Regions from separate parts of the Kitasatospora sp. NPDC051164 genome, predicted to be linked through region 2. Evidence: riboswitches for the same ligand, from Rfam matches in the RefSeq annotation. Region 2 holds a riboswitch; each other region holds the start of a gene.
What was found. A riboswitch is a leader RNA that binds a small molecule or an ion and turns the genes downstream of it on or off. The one in region 2 is predicted to bind cyclic di-AMP.
Positions count from the first base shown of each region.

Region 1: it holds a riboswitch for cyclic di-AMP, as region 2 does, so the genes downstream of both, ACIBEC_RS16335 (transglycosylase family protein) here and ACIBEC_RS00915 (hypothetical protein) in region 2, are expected to answer to the same signal.
Region 3: it holds a riboswitch for cyclic di-AMP, as region 2 does, so the genes downstream of both, ACIBEC_RS07560 (NlpC/P60 family protein) here and ACIBEC_RS00915 (hypothetical protein) in region 2, are expected to answer to the same signal.

Region 1 is NZ_JBITFB010000009.1:272,646-279,839, reverse strand. It holds gene ACIBEC_RS16355 (Ppx/GppA phosphatase family protein) at 288-1,223, opposite strand; partial or broken gene ACIBEC_RS16350 (DUF501 domain-containing protein) at 1,376-1,909, opposite strand; gene ACIBEC_RS16345 (septum formation initiator family protein) at 1,881-2,357, opposite strand; gene eno (phosphopyruvate hydratase) at 2,558-3,844, opposite strand; gene ACIBEC_RS16335 (transglycosylase family protein) at 4,101-5,000, opposite strand; cyclic di-AMP (ydaO/yuaA leader) riboswitch at 5,006-5,173, opposite strand; gene ACIBEC_RS16330 (cytochrome P450) at 5,425-6,891, opposite strand; gene ACIBEC_RS16325 (SDR family NAD(P)-dependent oxidoreductase) at 7,158-7,194, shown strand, end outside.
Region 2 is NZ_JBITFB010000001.1:211,479-218,672, reverse strand. It holds gene ACIBEC_RS00935 (TetR family transcriptional regulator) at 1-408, shown strand, start outside; gene ACIBEC_RS00930 (alpha/beta hydrolase-fold protein) at 707-1,849, shown strand; gene ACIBEC_RS00925 (phenolic acid decarboxylase) at 1,947-2,276, opposite strand; gene ACIBEC_RS00920 (hypothetical protein) at 2,511-2,633, shown strand; cyclic di-AMP (ydaO/yuaA leader) riboswitch at 2,857-3,041, shown strand; gene ACIBEC_RS00915 (hypothetical protein) at 3,050-4,279, shown strand; gene ACIBEC_RS00910 (hypothetical protein) at 4,356-4,934, opposite strand; gene ACIBEC_RS00905 (IclR family transcriptional regulator) at 5,252-6,049, opposite strand; gene aceB (malate synthase A) at 6,251-7,194, shown strand, end outside.
Region 3 is NZ_JBITFB010000004.1:107,776-114,969, reverse strand. It holds gene ACIBEC_RS07570 (NYN domain-containing protein) at 3-1,304, shown strand; gene ACIBEC_RS07565 (NlpC/P60 family protein) at 1,505-2,542, shown strand; cyclic di-AMP (ydaO/yuaA leader) riboswitch at 2,880-3,033, shown strand; gene ACIBEC_RS07560 (NlpC/P60 family protein) at 3,044-4,177, shown strand; gene ACIBEC_RS07555 (NlpC/P60 family protein) at 4,404-5,450, shown strand; gene ACIBEC_RS07550 (hypothetical protein) at 5,657-6,679, shown strand; gene ACIBEC_RS07545 (glycosyltransferase 87 family protein) at 6,737-7,194, opposite strand, start outside.

The sequences.
Region 1 (7,194 bases), on a different contig from region 2:
GCCGGAGCACCACCCTGCTGAGCAGCAACGATCCGTACAGCGCCCGGGTTCCCGCGCATGATTTCGATTTTCAAACCGTGAACGAGCCCTGGCCTGCGATCCAGCGGGCCTCACGCCCGGTAGGCCTTCGGTCCCACAATTCGGACGTAGCGGGCGAGGCGGTGCGGCGAATGACCCGATCGCCATGTGAAGAAATTCACGAACTTTTCCACACGGGCCCGGGCGCGCCCCGGCCCCGGCTCCCCGCAAGGGGCCGCCGGGGCCGGTCGGGTAAGCCCCGCAGCAGGTCAGCTGGCGATACCCCAGGCGATCCCGTCCAGGATGTCGTGCTCGCTCACGACCACCTCGGCGGCACCGGTCCGCTCCATGATCTCCAGCAGCTCCAGCGCCCCGGCCGCGATCACGTCCACCCGGCCCGGGTGCATCGACGGGATGGCCGCGCGCTCGGCGTGGGTCGCGGCCAGCAGCTCGCGGGCGATCCCGGCGACCCGCTCCCGGCTGACCCGCGAATGGTGGATCGCCTCCGAGTCGTAGTCCGACAGACCCTGGGCGATCGCGGACACCGTGGTGACCGTCCCGGCCAGGCCCACCAGGGTGGCCGCACCGGTCAGCGGGACGACCTCCTCGGCCTTGTCCAACTCGGCCCGCACGTGCGCCCGGGCCTCCGCGATCTGCTCCGCGGAGGGCAGCTCGGCGCCGCCGAAGTGCCGCTCGGTGAGCCGCACGCAGCCGATGTCCACCGAGCGCGCCGCCTGCACGTCGTCCGTCCCGAGCACGAACTCGGTCGAGCCGCCGCCGAGGTCGAACACCAGGTACGGGGCCGGGAACTGGTCGCCGGTCAGCTCCTTGGTGGCGCCCAGGAAGGAGAGTCGCGCCTCCTCCTCGCCGCTCACCACCTCGGGCTCGACGCCCAGGATGTCGCGCACGCCCTTGACGTACTCGTCGCTGTTCTCGGCGTCCCGGGAGGCGCTGGTGGCGACGAAGCGGACCCGCTCCGGGCCGACGCCGAAGCCCGAGATGATCTCCTGGTACTCCCGGCAGGCCGCGAAGGTGCGGGCCAGCGCGTCCGGGTGCAGCCGGCCCGTCTGGTCCACGCCCTGGCCCAGCCGGTTGACCATCATCCGGCGGTCGAGGTCGGTGATCTCCCCGGTCTCCGGGTCCAGGTCGGCGACCAGCAGCCGGATCGAGTTGGTGCCGCAGTCGATCGCGGCCACGCGGGTCATGGTCACTGCGACTCCTGCTGCCCCTCGGCGTCCGGCGCGACGTCATCCGCGGCGCGCTTCTTGGCGGCGCGCTCGGCGGTCTTCTGCTGCTTGGCGGCGATCACGGCCTCGTGGTCCTGCTCCTTGGCGCGGTTGCGGGCGACCCGCTCACCGGCGGCCTGGACCTCGGCCGGGGAGACGCACGGGCCCTTGGCCCACCAGTCCTCCAGCATGCCGATCGCCTCGTCGCCGAGCGGGTTGACGCCCTCGCCTGCCGCCAGCGAGTGGCCGACCAGCACGTGCAGGCACTTCACCCGGTCCGGCATGCCGCCGGCGCTCGGGAAGCCCTCCAGCACCTCGATCGCGTCCCGCCGGGCGATGTAGTCCTCATGCGCCTTCTGGTAGGCGGCGGCCAGCTCCGGGTCCTCGGCGAGCCGGGCGCTCTGGTCCTTCATCACGCCGTCCGCCTCCAGGGTGCCGATCAGCGAGGCGGCCTTGGGGCAGGTCAGGTAGTACAGCGTCGGGAACGGCGTGCCGTCCGGCAGGCGGGGGGCCGTCTCCACGACGTCCGGGTTGCCGCAGGGGCAGCGGTGCGCCACGCCGCGCAGGCCGCGCGGCACCCGGCCGAGCTGGGCGGCGATGGCCGCGACGTCGGCGTCGGAGACGGTGGGGTGGTTCTCAGTGGTCATGGGGGGAGGTGTCTCCAACGGAGGACGGTGGGAGCGGAAGGGGGGTGGCGGGTGCGGCGACGTCGGCGGCGTCGACCGAGTCCCAGATGCTGGTGTACCAGGGCTTGGCGGCCATCGCCTGACCGGTCGCCACACCGGTGGCGGGGGCGCCGGCGGCGGACGAGGAGGGCTTGGCCGAGGCCTGGCCCGCCGGGTCCACCGCGATGTACGGGGTCTCCCCCGGCACCGCGTAGTGCAGCCGGGCGCGCGCCTGCGCCTTGACGTACTCCGGGTCCTGCCAGCGGGCCTTGTCCCGGCGCAGCTGCTCGACCTGCTGGCGCGCGTGGTCGGCCTTCGCCCGCTGGGCGGAGATCTCGGCGCGCTGGGAGATGAACTGCCGCGTCGGGTAGGCGAGGATCGCCACCAGCGAGCAGAGCACCAGGACGAGGACGGTCGCCCGGCTCGTGAACCGAGGCCGGGCCGCCAAGCCCGGGATCCTCCAGCCTGCCATCTCCCGTATCCCCTCCTGGTCGCGACGGTGCCCCGCCGTCCACCCTACGGGGTGAAAGGCGGGGCACCGGTCAGGCTGGCGCTCAGCAGCCCTCGTGCTCACTGGTGTGCGGAGCGACTGCGCTTGTCACTCCGCAGCGCGACTGCGCTTGTCACTCCGCGGAGCGACTGTGTTTGTTACTCCGCGGAGCGGAAGCGCGGGAAGGCGCCGCGGCCGGCGTACTCGGCGGCGTCGTCGAGGATCTCCTCGATGCGCAGCAGCTGGTTGTACTTGGCGACGCGCTCGGAGCGGGCCGGGGCACCGGTCTTGATCTGACCGCAGTTGGTGGCGACGGCCAGGTCGGCGATGGTGACGTCCTCGGTCTCGCCGGAGCGGTGCGACATCATGCAGCGGTAGCCGTTGCGCTGGGCCAGCTCGACGGCGTCCAGGGTCTCGGTCAGCGAGCCGATCTGGTTCACCTTCACCAGCAGCGCGTTGGCGGTGCCGGTCTCGATGCCCCTGGCCAGGCGGGCCGGGTTGGTGACGAACAGGTCGTCGCCGACCAGCTGGACCTTGTCGCCCAGCTTGACGGTCATGGCCTTCCAGCCATCCCAGTCCGACTCGTCCAGCGGGTCCTCGATGGAGACCAGCGGGTACGACGCGACCAGGTCGGCGTAGTACTCGATGAGCTCGGTGGAGGTGAGCGCCTTGCCCTCGAACTGGTAGGCGCCGTCCTCGTAGAACTCGGAGGCGGCGACGTCCAGGGCCAGCGCGACGTCACGGCCGGGCACGTAGCCGGCCTTCTGGATGGCCTCGGTGATCAGGTCCAGGGCCTCGCGGTTGCTGTCCAGGTTCGGCGCGAAGCCGCCCTCGTCACCGAGGCCGGTGGACAGGCCACGCTCCTTCAGCACGCCCTTGAGGGTGTGGTAGACCTCGACGCCCCAGCGGACGGCCTCGGAGAAGGACTCCGCGCCGATCGGCGCGATCATGAACTCCTGGATGTCGACGTTGGAGTCCGCGTGCGAGCCACCGTTGAGGATGTTCATCATCGGGACCGGCAGGACGTGCGCGTTCGGGCCGCCCAGGTAGCGGAACAGCGGCAGGTCGCTGGCCTCGGAGGCGGCGTGCGCGACGGCCAGCGAGACGCCCAGGATGGCGTTGGCGCCGAGCGAGGACTTGTCCGGGGTGGCGTCCAGGTCCAGCATGGCCTGGTCGATCAGGCGCTGCTCGGTGGCGTCGTAGCCGACCAGCTCCGGGCCGATCTGCTCGATGACGGCCAGGACGGCCTTCTCCACGCCCTTGCCGAAGTAGCGGTTCTTGTCACCGTCGCGCAGCTCCAGCGCCTCGAAGGCGCCGGTGGAGGCACCCGACGGGACAGCGGCACGACCCGTGCTGCCGTCGTCGAGGCCGACCTCGACCTCGACCGTGGGGTTGCCGCGCGAGTCGAGGATCTCACGGGCTACGACGACATCGATGGACGGCACGAGGCATCTCCTTGCGGAAGCAGGTCCGGCTGACGGTGGTGCTGTCAGCAGGACGATTGCGGAGTCGTTACGGACCAGAGCCTAGCCGCCCAGGCTCCGGGGGCCACGTCCGCCTCGGTCTCGTCTCAGCGTGTGGCCCCGCTACCCACCAGTAGTTCACCTGCTTGTCCCAGCTTGTCCCACTGAAGTGGGCGAATGCGGACGAAGGGGGCCGGCGGGCCCAACCCCCTTCGCGCGTCGGCCTTCACACGTCAGCTCAGCCGAGGTGCAGCACCTGGCCGGGCAGGATCAGGTTCGGGTCGCCGCCGACGGTCCCGTGGTTCTGCTCGTACAGCGCGTGCCAGCCGCCGGACACGCCCTGCGCGGCGGCGATGGTCGACAGGGTGTCACCGTCGCGGACGGTGTAGTCGTGGCCGGCCGCCGGAGCGGCCTGCGGCGCGTACTGCTGCTGCGCGGCCTGCGGGGCGTACTGCTGCGCGGCGGCGTGGCCCGCGTACTGCTGGTAGACGCTCTGGTGGCTGGTCCAGTACCAGGCGCCGTTGTTCTGGTACCAGTACACCTTCGCGTCCGCGTCCCAGCCGCCCTGGCCGGAGAGGCCGTGGGCCTGCGGCTGCGGCTGCGGGGCGGCCTGCTGCACCGGCTTCTGAGCGGGCTTCTGCGCGGCGGGCTTCTGGGCAGCCGGGTTCTGGGCCGGCTTGGCGGCGGGCTTCTGGGCCTGCTGCGCGGGGGCGGACTGCGGCTTGGCGTCCGAGGAGGTGTCGACCGCGGCCGGGGCACCGCCCTTGCTCAGGCCCGCCTTCTTCGAGCAGACCGGCCAGGCGCCCGGGCCCTGCGAGGCGAGCACCTTCTCGGCGACCGAGATCTGCTGCGCCCGGCTGGCCTGGTTGGCCTGCGGCGCGTACGCGGTGCCGCCGTACGCCTTCCAGGTGCCGGAGGTGAACTGCAGGCCGCCGTAGAAGCCGTTGCCGGTGTTGATGCCCCAGTTCCCGCCGCTCTCGCACTGGGCGACGGAGTCCCAGGCGGAGGCCGGTGCGGCGGAGGCGCCGGTGGCGGTGAGGAGAGGCATCGCGAGTCCGACGCCGGCCACACCGGCGACGGCGATGGCCTTCTCGGTCTGGGTACGACGGCGGTGACGACCGGTTCCAACGAACAGCATGAAGAGGTCCCTCTCCGCACGCCTGCGAGGTGAGCTGTCGGGTTCGGACCGGGAGGTGGCCCGGCCGCCGTACGCGGAAACGATTCCGCTCAGGCGGCTTCACCCCAAGCCGTGGGAAACGGCAACAAACCTGGTTCCCCCGCCCCTGCCCAGGGTTCTGGTCGGTTTCCCGTGACGCGGCGGGCAGGATTCGGCGTTCCGCGCACGAGGTCCGCAGCTGCGAACTCCAGGGAGAGTAGACAGATCCTCAGACCAATCACAAGCTCATATCACCGATATCACACAGAAATTACGGCGCGTGCCCGATCGCCTACCAACGGCGCCGCTATGTCCGGATTGATGGGCGTTCACACCTGAACCGGAGGACTCCGGGCGACGTTCCGTCAGCGTGTCGCCCGGCGTTTCGTCATCTTGTGTCAGTTTGTCAGGGGCGCATAAGGGGTGTCGGGGGCGTATGCGGAGGCGTATGCGGAGGCGTATGCAGGGGCGTATGCGGGGAGCGACTCTCCGGACTGAATTCGACCGGAAGTTCCCGCAGTCCACGCATGATCAGACCGCCGCGCCAGCGCAGATTCTCCGGGCTTTCCGCGAGCCGCAGATCGGGCAGCCGGGAAAGCAGTGTGGCCAGGGCGGCACGCCCTTCCAGGCGGGCCAGCGGGGCGCCGATGCAGTAGTGGATGCCGTGCCCGAACCCCAGGTGGGGATTGTCCGTCCGCGCCAGGTCCAGGGTGTTCTCGTCCGCGAACCGGGCCGGATCGCGGTCCGCGGCGGCCAGCACCACCAGCACCGGGTCACCGACCGGGATGTCCACCCCGCCGATGGTCAGCGACCGCGTCGCGAACCGCCAGGTCGCCATCTCCACCGGCCCGTCGTAGCGCAGGAGTTCCTCGATCCCCGTCTCCAGCAGCGCGTGCTCCCCGCGCGCCACCGACTCCTGCAGCGACCGGCGCTGCCCCGGATTGCGCAGCAGCGCGTACATCCCGTTGCCGATGAGGTTCACGGTCGTCTCGAAACCGGCGAAGAGGAGGATGAAGGCCATTGCCGCGGCCTCGTTCTCGGTCAGGTGCTCGCCGTGGTCGCTCGCCCGGATCAGACCCGAGATCAGGTCGTCCCCGAGGTCCGCCCGCTTGCGGTGGATCAGCTCCAGCAGGTACGCCCGCATCCGCTTCACCGCTCGCCCCACGCCGCCGCGTTGGCCGCCGCCGTGGCGGATCATCATGCCGGCCCAGTCGCGGAAGTCGTCCTGGTCCTCGGCCGGCACGCCCAGCAGGTCGCAGATCGCGTAGATGGGGAGCGGGAAGGCGAACTCGTGGATGAGGTCCGCCGAACCGCGCTGCGCGAAGCCGTCGATCAGCCGGTCCGTGAGCTGCTGCACCCGCGGCTCGAACTCGGCCACCCGGCGCGGGGTGAACGCCTTCGACACCAGTCGGCGCAGCCGCGTGTGGTCCGGCGGGTCGATGTTCAGCAGGTGCGTCATCAGGTCCGCCTGCCGCTCCCCCGGGATGCCCACCCGGCCGGTGCGGTGCGCCTGCTCGCTGTGGTGCGCCGGGTTCTTCGACAGCCGGCTGTCCGCGAGCGCCTGCCGGGCGTCCGCATACCTGGTCACCAGCCAGGCCTCGACACCGCTCGGCAGCTTGGTGCGGTACACCGGGGCGTGCTCGCGCAGCCAGGCGTAGGCGGGGTACGGATCGGTGGCGAACTCCCAGGTGAACAGCTGCGGAGCGGCGGCGTCGGGCTGCTCGGGGTCGTCGGACGGCGCGGCGGCCGGCTGCGCGGCGGCGGGCTGGGCGGGGTCGTCGGACGGCGCGGCGGCCGGCTGCGCGGCGGCGGGCTGGGCGGGGTCGTCGGACGGCGCGGCGGCGGGCCGGGCGGAGTCGGGCTGAGCTGGCATGGGTCGACCGTATCCGGTGGGTGCGCGCCCCCCTTCCTCAACGGCTCGCGACCCCCGCGTCAACGGCGTGCGACGGGCGCGCCAACGCTCCGTGGACGACCCGTGGACGGTCCGTGGACAGCTCTTGGAAAGCTCTTGGCCGGACGCCGGGCGTGAGCCTGGTCACCTGAGGGGTAATCCCTGTTGCGGAGGGTCAGGACCTGCCTACGATCCTCCGCAGTACGCGTGGGCGCCGGTGCGGTGTCGCCCACAGGGAGGAGCAGACCATGCGGGTCAGCGGGTCAGTCGTCGTCATCGCGGTAC
Region 2 (7,194 bases):
CAGTGGGTCGACCGGTTCGCCGAGAGCTCGGCCGACCTGCCGCTGCGCGAGGCGCTGGAGAGCGCGGCGGTCGCGTCGCTGACGCCGGCCGACGAGGCGGGCGCCGAGATGATGCAGTGGACCCGCAGCCTGCTGCGCGACCCGAGCCTGGAAGGTGCCTGGCAGCGCGTCCATGCCGACTCGGAGGTGCGGCTGCGCGCGGTCCTCGCCGACCGCTGTCCGGAGGGCGCCGATCCGCTGGAGATCCGGCTGGCCGCCGCCGCCGCGACAGCGGCGATCCGGGTGGCCCTGGAGCAGTGGGCCTCTTCCGGGGCCCCCGCGGCCGGCCCGGGCTCCCCGCGCGACCTGGGGGCCCGCTGCATGCGCGAGCTCACGGCGGGGCTGCGGCTCTGGGAGCGGGTGTCCTGAGCCGGGGGTGCGTCGGGCGTGGGGCGTGGTGGCTGCCGAGCCCGGCGGTTGGCGGATGACGGCGAGCAGCTGACAGGGTTCAGGGTTCAGATGTCAGATGACAGATTTCGAAATCTGTCATCTGAACTCTGTCGGTTGAAAGCCGTCGGCCGTTCCCCGCGACCTCCCAGCCCGCCATCAGCGATCTCCCAGCTGGCGCTAGGGTTGATCACTGCGCCCTGACAGGGGAACCGGGGTGACCTCCTCGGATGTCCCCAGCGGAGGGGTCCGGAGTTCGAGGCGTGGGAGCAAGTAGGACATGGGTCTGACGAGCCACAAGGTGCTGGCGCTGACCGTATTGATCGCCGTCGTGGTGATGGGGGGTACGGTCTGGCTGTGGCCCAGGATGGCCAGGACGACCTGGCAGGCGGTGCTCGGCCGGATCGGCACGCTGCTCGCCACCCAGTTCGCGGTGCTCGCGGCGCTCGGCCTGGTGGCGAACAACTACTTCGCCTTCTACAGCAGTTGGGACGACCTGCTGGGTACCGGTGACACCGGCCCGGTGGTGATCCACAACAAGGCGGACGCCTCCGGTCGCCTCCTGGTGGAGACGATCGGCCACGCCTCGGTCAAGGGCGGCGGTGCGGTGGGCCGCGAGCCCAGCCAGTCGGGCGAGATCCGCAAGGTCCGGATCGACGGCGCGGTCAGCCGGCTGTCCACCGAGAGCTACGTCTACCTGCCCCCGCAGTACTTCCAGCCGGAGTACGCGCAGAGGAAGTTCCCGGCCGTGATCGTCAGCACCGGGTTCCCAGGAATCGCCGAGAACCTGATCACCCGCTTCAACTACCCGGGCGCGGCGCTCAAGCTGCTGCAGGAAGGCCGGATGCAGCCGACCGTCCTGATCCTGATGCGCCCCTCGCCCGCGCTGCCGCAGGACACCGAGTGCGAGGACATCCCGAACGGCCCGCAGTCCGACACGTACTTCACCAAGGACGTGCCCTCGGCGATCCAGGCCAGCTTCCGGGTCTCGTCCGACCCGCAGGCCTGGGCCTTCATGGGCAACTCGACCGGAGGCTACTGCGCCCTCAAGCTGGCCATGCGCCACCCCGACGTGTTCCCGACCGCCGTCGCGCTCTCGGCCTACTACGACGCCGCCGACGACCCGACCACCGGTGACCTGTTCGGCGGCAGCAAGCAGCGCCGCGACGAGGCCAACCTGATGTGGCGGCTGAAGAACCTGCCGCAGCCCAACGTGTCCGTGCTGCTGGCGGGCACCAAGAAGGGCGACGGCGACTACCGGCGGGAGACCGAGGCCTTCGTCGAGGCGGCGCGGAGCCCGATGAAGGTCTCGTACAGCATGCTCGAGAACGGCGGCCACAACTTCGAGACCTGGAGCGCGCTGCTGCCGTCCTCGCTGGAGTGGCTGTCCCAGCACCTTGCGGTGCCGAACCCGACCGCCTGACGACCGACCGCCTGACGACCGACCGCCTGACGACCGGCCGCTTATCGGCCGGACCCCGGGGCCCAGCCGCGGGCCCGAGGTCCGGCCGTCACGGGTCTCAGGCCACCCGCTCCAGCGAACCGGTGTGCAGCTGGCCGACCCGGCCGCCCTCGCCCTCGAAGGTCCAGAAGGCCCGCACCGTCAGCTTGTTCAGGTCCATCACATGGCTGACGGTGATCCCGCTCTGCTCCGTCCAGCTGACGAAGTAGATCTCCGGTGCGACCTCGGCGACGTGCAGCCGCACGTCCTCCCACTGGCCCGCGGACTCGCCGAGGCCCTCCCAGCGCAGCCGCGTGCCGTCGGCCGAGTAGGTGTTGCGGAAGGCCGCGCCGTTGTCGGCCCGGAAGACGTAGGTGCGGCCGGCGAAGGCGGGCAGGGACGCGATCATGGTGGGGCGGCTCCTCGTTTCGGGCTTTGGTGCTCTTGTGCACTGCGGAAATGTCAGGCCTCCAATTTATCCGACCGGGTGCAGTCGGTCAGATCTTTGCCACGGTACGGATCGCCACCGCGCCGCCCGCCGGGGTGTGCGACCGGCACATGGACACCCGCCGCGCTCCGGTCCTACCGTCCACCCATAAGACGCACCCCTGCGAGACTCACCCCAGCGAGACGCACCCCCACCATGCCCGTCCACACCACCGGCATCGTGACGGTCGGCGGCACCCGGCTGCTGAGCGGCCTCGACCGCCTGGAGCCGGCCTGGGCGCCGGAGGCCGAGAGCCAGGTCGACGCCTGTCTCGGCTGACCATCCCGCCAGGCCTTCGGCCGAGCACCCGGACGGGCACCGGGCCAGGAACCCGGACAGGCATCCGGCCGGGCCGGGGGATTGATCAACTCTGCCGCCACACAGCGTCGTTGATCGACACCACTGTGAGCGGCACGACAACCGGACCGACGGAGTTGTCCGTTCACGCACAGCCTGCCTAGCCTGCAACGGTCGTCCGCCCTCGCGGACCCCGCCGCCGGGACGCCGAGTCCCGTCCACCCGTCGGCGGGTCACCGAGCACCACGCGGACGGGAGCGGGGGAACCAAGGTCGGCGCCCGGCCCGCGCGCTCACGCGTACGGGTCGTGGCTAGGGGTGAAGCTGTTCCACAGGCGGCAGGGCCAACTGCAGCCCGAACCCGACAGCTAACCTCGCAGGCGTCGCAGAGGCCCGCTCATGCCCCAGCCTGCTGTCCGGCGCGCCACGCCGCGCCACGCCCGCCCCTCCCGCCGCAGCCGCAACACCGCCTTCGCCGCCACCGGGGCGCTCGCCATCAGCGGCGCCGGCCTGTTCGGACTGCCGTCCGTGAGCAGTGCCCAGGCCGCCACCGCGCCGACCGTCACCCAGGACCGGCTCGCCCCCGCCACCATGGTCGCGGGCAAGGCCAGCACCGCCTCGCTCGGCCTGCACTCCTCGGCCTGCTTCACCGCGAAGACCGTCGGCGTGGGCGTGCGGGACGCGCGCGGCACCAACCTCGACTTCCCCGGCAACGCCTCCAACGTGCAGATCTGCCCGAGCGGCGTGAACTTCACCAGCGGCGCGCGCACCCTGCCCGCCGGGACGTACACCCAGTTCGGCTTCTGGCAGGACCTCGGCGGCGTCTGGCACAACCTGCTCTCGCAGCAGCTGGTGGTCTCGGCCACCGCCACCCCGGCCCCGGCCCCGACGGCCACCGCCACCCCAGCGCCGACCTCCACGCCGACCCCGACCCCCACGCCGACCCCGAGCGCCACGGCCAGCCCGACCACCCCCGCGCCGTCCTCCCCGGTCACCGGCAAGTCGCTGACCTGGTCGGACGAGTTCAACGGCTCGATCTCCTGGGGCCAGCGCTGGGTCGGCGACAAGAGCACCTCGTACAAGTACGGGAACCACAACCCGGACGACAACAAGCTGGACTGGCTGAACAAGAACAACGTCAGCGTCGCCAACGGGGTCGCCACCTTCACCGCCGCCCCCGGGGGCCCGGCCCTGGAGAACGGCAAGCAGTCCTGGAACACCGGCTTCCTGACCACCGAGGGCTCCGGCGAGGGATTCCAGGTCAAGACCGGCGACTACGCCGAGACCCGGGTCAAGCTGCCCGCGGGCACCGGCGCCTGGCCGGCCCTGTGGACCTGGAAGAACGGCAACGGGGAGATCGACTCCTTCGAGTACCACCCCGACAACCCGAACCTGCTGGAGCTGACCAACCACGTCAACCCCGGCAACCCGAAGTACTACACCGACGCGAGCGCCATCGCGAAGGACCAGTGGGTCGTCAAGGTCTTCTCGGACGGCAAGGGCGTCGGCGCCAACTGGTCGGCGTACCTGATCCTCAACCTCTCGGTGTGCGCGGGGCAGTACCACCCCGCGCCGCAGGGGGCCTCTCCGATCACCATGGCCGCCGACTACGTCCGCGTCTACCGCTAACCGGTAGGACGTCTCACCGGTCGCCGCAAGCCGGCAGCCGCTCGCCGGCGCCCGGCGCCCGGTGGGAGGACGTGGTTCAGGAACCGGCAGTCGTCTCGACCACCGTGATGTCGAACGGCTGCCGGTTGTTGCTCTCGTCCCGGTCGTCCGCGCTGCGCACCGCGACCCAGCCGCCGCTCAGTTTTCCCAGGGGCAGGTCGGGGTCCAGACGGACCGGGACGAGGGCGGTCGCGGTGCGCAGCGGCGGCAGCCCGGGCCCGAAGACGCAGCGCACCCGGTGGCCGTTCTGCAGCACCCCGCAGTTGTCGGGGTAGTAGGGCCCCTCGGGGGTGACGCCCTTCGGCAGGGTGACCACGACCGTGAACGGGGAGGCGGTGGTGTCCGGGCCCCTGTTGGCGACGAAGCCGTGGACGGTCGTGCTGCCGCCGGGCGGCGCCGCCGGGGCCGGGTCGATCCGGACCACCTCCAGGTCGGAGTCGGACGGCGCGGCGACCACGGCGGGCAGGGTGGACACCTCGGGGACGGCGGACGCGGTCGGCGCGCCCGGCGCGACGACCTCCACCGCCGGACGGGGCTCCGGCCGACGCAGCGCCCAGGACGGGCTGGTGGCCGGCACCGCCACCGTGCAGCCCGCCACGACGGCCGCGACCAGCACGGCCCCGCCGTACCTCCTGCCCCTCGTGCTGCCGTGCGATCCCGTGTCACCGCAAGACCCAGCGCTGCCGTGCGATCCCGAGCCACCTCCTACGACGCCCCGTACGTCCTGCTGCTCCATGCCGCTCACCGTGCCCTCGTGCTTCGGCCGCCCGCACCGTCGCGGGCCGCGTCCGCACCAGGGTGGCCGAGCTGTCGCCGCGACCGGGGCGCATCCCGACCCGCCCCGCCGCCGTCCGCTCGAACGGAGGACGTGCGGTGTCGGCCCGGCGGCCCGTGTCGGAAAGGGGGGTTGACGAGGCGTCAGGCTGGTGGCCCTCAGGGGGCGAGGACCTGCCCCAGTCGGCCGGCGATCTGGCGCATCACCGGTACCAGCGAGGCGGCCCCGGCCTGCTCCTCCAGGGCCCGGATGCGGGCCTCCGGCCCGGAGACCGAGAGCGCGGTGGGCGTCGGCGCGCCGGGGACGGCGAGCGCGATGCAGCGGACGCCGATCTCCTGCTCCTGGTCGTCGACCACGTAGCCGCGCTCGCGCGCCTCGGCGAGCTGGTGCAGCAGCTCCTGCGGGTCGGTGACCGTGTACTCGGTGTGGGCCGGCAGCGGGTTGGGGCCGAGGGCGGCGCGCGCCTCGTCCTCGGGCAGCTGGGCGAGCAGTGCCTTGCCGACGCCGGTGCAGTGCGGCTGCACCCGCCGCCCGACCTCGGTGAACATCCGCATCGAGCGCCGCGACTGCACCTGCCCGACGTACACCACCTCGCCGCCCTCCAGTACCGCCAGGTTCGCGGTCTCGCCGGTGGCCTCCATGAGCTCGGCCAGGTAGGGGCGGGCCCAGCTGCCGAGCAGCCGCCCGGCCGTCTCGCCGAGGCGGATCAGCCGGGGGCCGAGGGTGTAGCGGCGCGCGGTGTCCTGGCGGACATAGCCCTGCTGGACGAGGGTACGAACCAGTCGGTGGATGGTCGGCATCGGGAGGCCGGAACTGGTGGAGAGCTCGCTGAGCGTGGCCACGCCGCCGGCGTCGGCCAGCGCCTCCAGGAGTTGGAAGGCGCGCTCGACGGACTGCACGCCGCCGCTCGCGCGGTCGGAGCCTGTCGTCGATGCTGTGTCGGGGGTCGCAACCACCGGCGTTCCCTTCGCTGTCGGGGAGGAGTAGAGTCCCGGCGACCTCTTCAACAAACCGTTGAAATTCTGTATCGCGGAAACTAGTCTCCACCTTACAGAATCGAACTCGCCGACAGGCGGGTAACGATCGAGGAAGTTCCCGAGGAAGTTCCCACCGGAGCTCCCTTCGCCAGGCTCAACCGTCTTAGGAGTGTCCTGCTCATGGCTGCAGATCAGGGGCCCGTCGGCACCTCCCCCGCCGCTCCGGTCGTCACTGTCGCCGGTCCGCGCGTCCACCGGGCGGAGGAGGTGCTCACTCCGGAGGCCGTCGCCTTCGTCGTCGGCCTCCATCGCGCCTTCGAGGACCGCCGGCAAGAGCTCCTGGCCAGGCGGAAGACCCGCCGCGCCGAGATCGCGGCAGCCGGCACGCTGGACTTCCTCCCCGACACCGCCGACATCCGCGCCGGGGACTGGAAGGTCGCCGAGGCGCCCCGCGCCCTCCAGGACCGCCGGGTCGAGATCACCGGGCCGACCGACCGCAAGATGGTCATCAACGCCCTCAACTCCGGCGCCAGGATCTGGCTCGCCGACTTCGAGGACGCCACCTCCCCGACCTGGGAGAACGTGGTCAGCGGCCAGGTCAACCTGATCGACGCCTACGAGGGCCGGATCGACTTCACCACCCCGGCCGGCAAGGCCTACGCCCTCAAGCCCGCCGCCGAACTCGCCACCGTCGTGGTCCGCCCGCGCGGCTGGCACCTGGACGAGAGCCACCTGCTGGTCGACGGCACCCCGGTCGCCGGCGCCTTCCTCGACTTCGGCCTGTACTTCTTCCACAACGCCGCTCGGCTGCTCGCCAAGGGCGCCGAGGACCCCAACTCCGGGCCGTACTTCTACCTGCCGAAGACCGAGAGCCACCTCGAGGCCCGGCTCTGGAACGACGTGTTCACCCACGCCCAGGCTGCACTCGGCATCCCGCACGGCACCATCCGCGCCACCGTCCTGATCGAGACCATCACCGCCGCCTTCGAGATGGACGAGATCCTCTACGAGCTGCGCGACCACGCGGCCGGCCTCAACGCCGGGCGCTGGGACTACCTGTTCTCGATCGTCAAGAACTTCCGCGACGCCGGCGAGCACTACATCCTGCCCGACCGCAACAGCGT
Region 3 (7,194 bases), on a different contig from region 2:
AGCTGGACCGGCCGCTGCCCGAGGGGGTGCGCCGGCGCGTGGTCGGGCTGGCCTCGGACGCGCTGGGCGGACTGCCGCCGGGCGAGCTCCCGCAGAGCCTGCGTCAGTACGTGAAGTTCACCCCCGCGCGGCGCGCCAAGTACGCGGCCACCGCGCTGGCGGCCGCGCTGGAGGCGGAGCCGGCGTTCCGGGTGCGGATAGCGGAGCGGCTGCGGCTGGGGCAGCCGGACCTGGTGAGGGCGCTGGAGTCGGGCAGTGTCCCGGGCGCCGCCGATCCGATGGACGTCGCCGCCGCCGCCTACCTGGTGCGTTCGGCGGGCTGGAGCCGGCTGGTCGCCGAGGTCGGCGAGGAGGTCGAGCGGGCAGGCGCCGAGGACGCGGCCGCGGAGGCGGCCCGGCTCGCGGAGAAGCTGCAGGCCGAGCTGGCCGAGGTGCGGGCCGCCGCACGGGCGGACCTGGAGCGGCAGCGCGCGGAGTTCGAGGGCGTCCGGCGGGAGGCCGAGTCGCTGCGCAAGAAGGTGCGGTCGCTCGAGAGCGACACCCGCCGGGCGCAGGCCGAGGCGCGCCGCCTGGCCGGGGAGCTGGAGGCCGCGAAGGCGCAGGGCGCGGCCGAGCGCAGTGCGGCCGAGACCGAGGCGCGGCGGCTCAAACACCGAGTCTCCGAGCTGGAGAACGCCGCCGAGCAGGGCCGCCGGTCGGCCCGCGAGGGGCGCAGCGTCGAGGACATGCGGCTGCGGCTGCTGCTGGACACCGTGCTGCAGTCGGCCCAGGGGCTGCAGCGGGAGCTGGCACTGCCGGTCTCCCAGATCCGCCCGGCGGACCTGGTGGAGGCGGTGGTGCCGGGGGCGGCCTCGCCGCACGACGTGGCGCGGCGCGGGCTGGCCGAGGACGACCCGGCGCTGCTGGACCAGCTGCTGGCGATCCCGCAGGTGCACCTGGTGGTGGACGGCTACAACGTGACCAAGACCGGCTATCCGACGCTGCCGCTGGAGCAGCAGCGGATCCGGTTGCTGGGCGGGCTGGCGATGCTGGCCCAGCGCACCCAGGCGGAGGTCACCTGTGTGTTCGACGGGCAGGACCTGGACGTTCCGGTGATCATGGCACCGCCGCGCGGGGTCCGGGTACGGTTCAGCCGGACCGGGGAGACCGCGGACGAGCTGATTCGCCGTCTGGTGCGGGCCGAGCCGCAGGGCCGTCCGGTGGTGGTGGTCTCCGCCGACCGGGAGGTCGCGGAGGGCGTGCGGAAGGCGGGCGCGCGCCCGGTCGCCTCGGTGCTGCTGCTGAACCGGCTGGCCCGGCCCTGAGCGCGGGCCGCGTAGGATGACTCCTGGTCAGCCTTGGGTCCGTGGTGGTGTGCGGGTCCGGTGAAGTCGGTGTGGGAAACAGAGTTCACGCCTTCGGGGGAGTGGCAAAGCGGATAGATCCGCACTAGGGTCTGGCGTCAAACCTATTTTCCGGAATCTCATCCAATCGGGTGAGTCCGTTGGAAGAAGGAGCCGGTCCCTTGGCCTCCCACCGCCGTCCCAAGCAGCCGAGCCGCGCGCGGGTCTCCGTGCTCACCGCGGCCGCTGCGACCGCGGTCGCACTCTCCGCCCAGGTAGCCGCGCACGCCGCGCCGCAGCCGAACAAAACGGACGTCAAGGCGCAGATCGACCAACTCCAGCAAGAGCAGGAGCAGGCGGCAGAGAAGTACAACGGCGCCACGGAGCGGGCCACGCAGCTGCGCAAGCAGGCCGACCAGCTGCAGGACCAGGTGGCCCGCGGCCAGGAGCAGATGACCCAGCTGCAGGCCGGCCTGGCCGAGGTGGCGGGCGAGCAGTACCGCACCGGCGGCATCGACCCGTCCGTCCAGCTGATGCTCTCCTCCGACCCGTCCGGCTACCTGGAGAAGGCCTCCACCGTCCAGCAGGCCAGCACCACCCAGGCGGAGGCGCTCAAGGGGCTGCTGGACCAGCAGCGCCGGCTGGACCAGGAGAAGACCGAGGCGGCCGCCGTGCTGGCCTCGCTCGACACCACCACCAAGGACCTGAACCAGGCCAAGGCGGACGTCAACACCAAGCTGAAGGCCGCCCAGGACCTGATGAACTCGCTGAGCGCCGCCGAGCGCACCGCGCTGAAGGCCCAGCAGGCGCAGGACGACCGGGCCTCGCGCGGCAGCGACCGGGTCGACCTGAGCAGCCTGCCGCCGGCCAGTGGCTACGCGGCCGTGGCCCTCGCCAAGGCGATGAGCAAGCAGGGCTCGCCGTACGTGTGGGGCGCCACCGGGTCGAGCACCTTCGACTGCTCGGGCCTGATGGTCTGGTCGTACGGCCAGGCCGGCGTCTCGCTGCCGCGCACCTCGCAGGAGCAGGGCCACTACGGCACCGCGGTGCCCGGACTGGCGGCGGCTCAGCCGGGCGACCTGGTCATCTACGGCCCCGACATGCACCACGTCGCGATGTACATCGGCAACGGCATGGTGGTCCACGCGCCGCACACCGGTGACGTGGTGAAGGTGATGAAGGCCGACGCGATGCCGATCAACACCATCCGCCGGGTCTGACGGCCCGACACGCCGAAGGGGTTCGCCCGAGCCCTGTGATCCGCGCCACCCCCGACCGGGGGTGGCGTTCGGGTTTTCGACCGTTTCGCGAGCATCGGGTGAGACCTGATCAGCCTTGCGTGGGGCGGCGGTTACCATCGGTCATTTTCACAAAAGAACTTGGGTAATCTTCCGTCTTTTTTCTGACAAGGATTTGAACCGATCACGGTTCAGTTACTAGGGTCATGCACCGAGCCATCGCAGTGTCGATCACCCAGCCGGGGTGGCGGCGGTGGCTACCGTCGAGTTCGCGAGGCAGCGGGGCAGGTCGAAGCGACTGCCCGACAGGGGAGCCCAGTAGTCGGGGGTGCTGCGCAGCGGAGCCGGGGAACCACGTTCCTCCGGGGTGAATCGGCGCCAGGTCGGCCGCTGGAACGGCCGTGAGGCGTCGTAGGGCATGCTTCCGGCCCGAACCCGTCAGCTCACCCGGTAGGCGGACGTAGGAAGAAGGAGCCCGCCTTCGTGGCGTCCCATCGTCGTCCCAAGCCAGCCGGCCGCGCCCGTGTCTCGATCCTGACCGGTGTCGCCGCCGCAGCCGTCGCCCTCTCCGCGCAGTCCGGCGCCCACGCCGACCCGCAGCCGACCAAGGACCAGGTCAAGGAGCAGGTCGACCAGCTCAACGAGCAGGCCGAGGTGGCGACCGAGCAGTACAACGCCGCCCAGGAGAAGCAGCAGACGCTGGAGAAGCAGGTCTCCGGCCTGCAGGACCAGGTGGCCCGTCAGCAGGACCAGGTGACCGATCTGCAGGGCGGCCTCGCCGAGATCGCCGGGGAGCAGTACCGCAACGGCGGCATATCCCCGACCGTCCAGCTGATGTTCTCGTCCAGCCCGGACAGCTTCCTCAACCAGGCCGGTGCGCTGAACCAGGCCGGCGACACCCAGAAGAACCAGCTGAAGGTGCTCCAGGAGCAGCAGCGCAAGCTCGACCAGGACCGCACCGAGGCCCAGGGCAAGCTCGCCGAGCTGGAGTCGACCACCCAGCAGCTGAAGGCCTCCAAGGACGAGGTCCAGAACAAGCTGAAGGCCGCCCAGGACCTGCTCAACACCCTGACCGAGCAGGAGCGCCAGGCGCTGCGCGCGGCCGAGGAGAAGGCCGCCGCCGACGCCAAGGCCCAGGCCGACGCCGCGGTCAAGGCCCAGCAGGCCGCCGACCGCGCCTCCCGCGACAACAGCCGCACCGACCTCTCCGCGGGCTCGGCCCCGGCCCCGGCCTCGCCGGTCGCCAAGCCGGTCGCCCCCGGCAGCTCGCGCGGTGCCGCCGCGCTCTCCGCCGCCGCCTCCAAGGTCGGCAGCCCGTACGTGTGGGGCGCCACCGGCGCGTCCTCCTTCGACTGCTCCGGCCTGATGGTCTGGGCGTTCAACCAGGTCGGCGTCTCGCTGCCGCGCACCTCGCAGGAGCAGGCGCACGCCGGCACCCGGATCGGCAGCGACCTGTCCCAGGCCCAGCCCGGCGACCTGCTGATCTTCTTCGGGGACGCCCACCACGTCGGCATCTACGCCGGCAACGGCCAGGTGCTGCACGCGCCCAAGCCGGGTGCCTCGGTCCGCTACGAGGCCGTCACCAACATGCCGCTGACCAGCATCGTGCGGGTCTGATCCGTACTCGGCGCTTCCAGGCCCGGTCTTCCTCCACGGAAGGCCGGGCCTGCGGCTTTTCCGGCGGCTCGGGCTGATGTCCGATTACGGGTCAAATATTCGGGTCCGGAGGGGTTTGGACTCGCTTGCCCGGACTCGCTAACGTCTGCCACCGGACTCCCGCTCGACGACCGCCCGCAGTGGGGCGGCGGCGGGGCCGCGCCGCAGGATTGGAGCCGCTGCCACCATGTCCGTGCACCGCCGTTCCCAACTGCTCGTCCGTGCGCTGGTGCTGACGGCGGCGGCCACCACCGCGCTCGGCATGGCGACCGGCGGCAGCGCCCACGCCGCCCCCGGCAGCCCGGACCCGGCCGACCGCAAGGACGTCAAGACACAGGTCGAGCAGCTCTACGACGAGGCCGAGCAGGCTTCGGAGAGGTACAACGCGGCCCAGGAGGCCCAGCGGCGGCTCCAGGGGGAGACCACGATCCTGCAGGGCGAGATCGCCGTCGCCCAGGACCAGCTCAACGAGCTGCGCGGCGACCTGGCGACCGTGGCCGGGGCCGAGTACCGCGGCGGCGGGATGACCCAGACCGCCCAGCTGATGCTGTCCCCCGACCCGGAGGACTACCTCGCCCGCGCCCGAACCATGGGCCAGGCGACGCAGCGGCAGCAGGAGACGCTGCACGAGCTGGTCACCCGCCAGCGCCGGCTCGACCAACGGCGCGCCGAGGCCGCCGGCAAGCTCGCCGAGCTGGACCAGACCCGCCGCTCGCTCGCCGACAGCAAGCAGCAGATCCAGCAGCGGCTGACCACGGCACAGAAGCTGCTCAACGGCCTGGGTGCCGTCGAGCGGGCCAGGATGACCGCCCAGGACGCCCGGGACGCCGAGCAGCGCGCCACCCGCGGCACCGACCGGCTGGACCTCGGCTCCGCCCCGCCCGCCTCCGAGCGCGGGGCCGCCGCGCTGGCGGCCGCGGTCCGGATGGTCGGCGCGCCGTACGTTTACGGGGCCACCGGGCCCCGTGCGTTCGACTGCTCCGGTCTGATGTACTACAGCTGGCGGCAGGCCGGAGTGACCCTGCCGCGCACCTCGCAGGCCCAGGCGTACGCCGGCCAGCGGATCAACCTCTCCGAAGCGCGACCGGGAGACCTGGTGATCTTCTACCGGGACATGCACCACGTCGGCATGTACGCCGGCGGTGGCGTGATCGTGCACGCCCCTTACCCGGGCGCCAAGGTCCGCTACGAGAGCGTCAACGCCATGCCGGTCTCGGGGGTGGTCCGGCTCTGAGCACGTCGCCGCCCGGCCCCCACGACCCCCACCCGATAGCGGGCCCCCACGACCCCCACCCGACGGACAGGACCCGCCGCACGCTGTCCCGGCGGGGTGCGCTGCTGCTCGCGGCCGGCGGGCTGGCCCAGCTGTCGCTGCCGCCGGTCGCCCCGGCGGCGGCACCGGCCCGCCAGGCGGCCGACCGGCGCGGCGAGGTGGCGGCGGTGCTGGCGGAGCGGGCGCGCTCGCTGCCGGCCCGGTCGGGGCTGCCGGTGGCCGAGGCGGCCTACCGCAACCTGGTGCTTGCCGGGGGCGGCGGGCCGGACCGGCTGACCGCCGCGGCCGACCTGGCGGTGCGGATCGCCGACTACGACGACTACCCCGTGGTGTACCCGCGCCGGATCGAGCTGGCCCGGGCCGGGGACGGCTGGCGGGTCGAGCGCGAGGAGAGCGCGAGCGGGCCGCCGGCGCCGTGGGACTTCGGCGCGGGGCGGTCGACGGCCGGCGCGCGCTGCCTGGTGCTCGGGTCGGCCGACGGCCCCGACCCGGCCGGGCTGGTCGCGGTCGGGGACCGGGCGGTACCCGCCGTCGAGGAGGTCTGGGGCGGCGCCTGGCCCGGCCGGCTGCTGCTCGAACTGCCCGGTACCGAGGAGCGGTTCGCCCGGCTGCTGGAGGGCGACCCGGCGGGCTGGGCGGGCATGGCGGCGGTCACCGTGGCCGCCCCCGGCGCGCCCCGGCACACCCCGGCGGACCGGGTGCTGGTCAACCCCGAGGCGTACGGACGGCTCAGCGACTTCGGCCGACAGGTGGTCATCACGCACGAGGCCACCCACGTCGCGACCAGGTCCGACACCCGGGCCTGGACACCGCTGTGGCTCTCCGAGGGCGTCGCCGACTGGACCGCCTACCGCGACTCCGGCCGCGTCCCGCGGCAGATCGCCCCCGAGCTGGCCCGGGACGTCGCCGCCGGGCGGTTGCCCGCCGACCTGCCCGCCGACCGGGACTTCGCCGCCGGCGCCACCGGCATCGCCCAGGCCTACGAGCAGTCCTGGCTGGCCTGCGAGCTGATCGCGGGCCGCTACGGGCCGCAGCGGCTGGTCGCCTTCTACCGGGCGGTCGGCGCGGCCGACGGGCAGGGCGAGGACCGCGAGCGCCGTACGGACCGGCTGCTGCGCGCCGAACTGGGTATCGGCCTGGCCGAGTTCACCCGGCTCTGGCTGGACGAGGTGGCGGCGCTGAAGGACTGAGGCCCGGTGCCCCCCGGGGGCGACGGCCCACTCGGTGCCGAGCAGCGGTGCCGCTGCTCAGCGCCGCTGCTCGGCCGGCGTCCCCGGGTGGTCGATGCCGTCCAGCAGGTCCTGCTCGTACGCGATGCCCGGGCGCACCGGGTAGCCCGAGCCGGGCAGCGCGGCAGGCTCGCGGTCCAGCACCACGGTCGCGGGCAGCGGCGTCTCGCCGCGGGTAGAGCGCCAGAGCCGGACGCAGGAGAGCACGGCGGCGGACAGCAGCAGCAGGTTGCGCGCGGCCAGCACGGTGATCGCGCCGGGGTCGCTGGCCAGGACCTGGGTGAACATCGTCGGGAACTCGACCAGCGTCAGAGGGCAGGCGATCAGGATCAGCAGCGCCACGGGCCGCTGGCTGGTGCCGCGTACGGTCAGGCAGACCGCCGCGACGCCGATCAGCCAGACCAGGTACTGCGGGCTGATCACCCGGCTGGTCACCACGAAGATCAGCAGCGCGCACAGCGCCGCGTCGTACATGG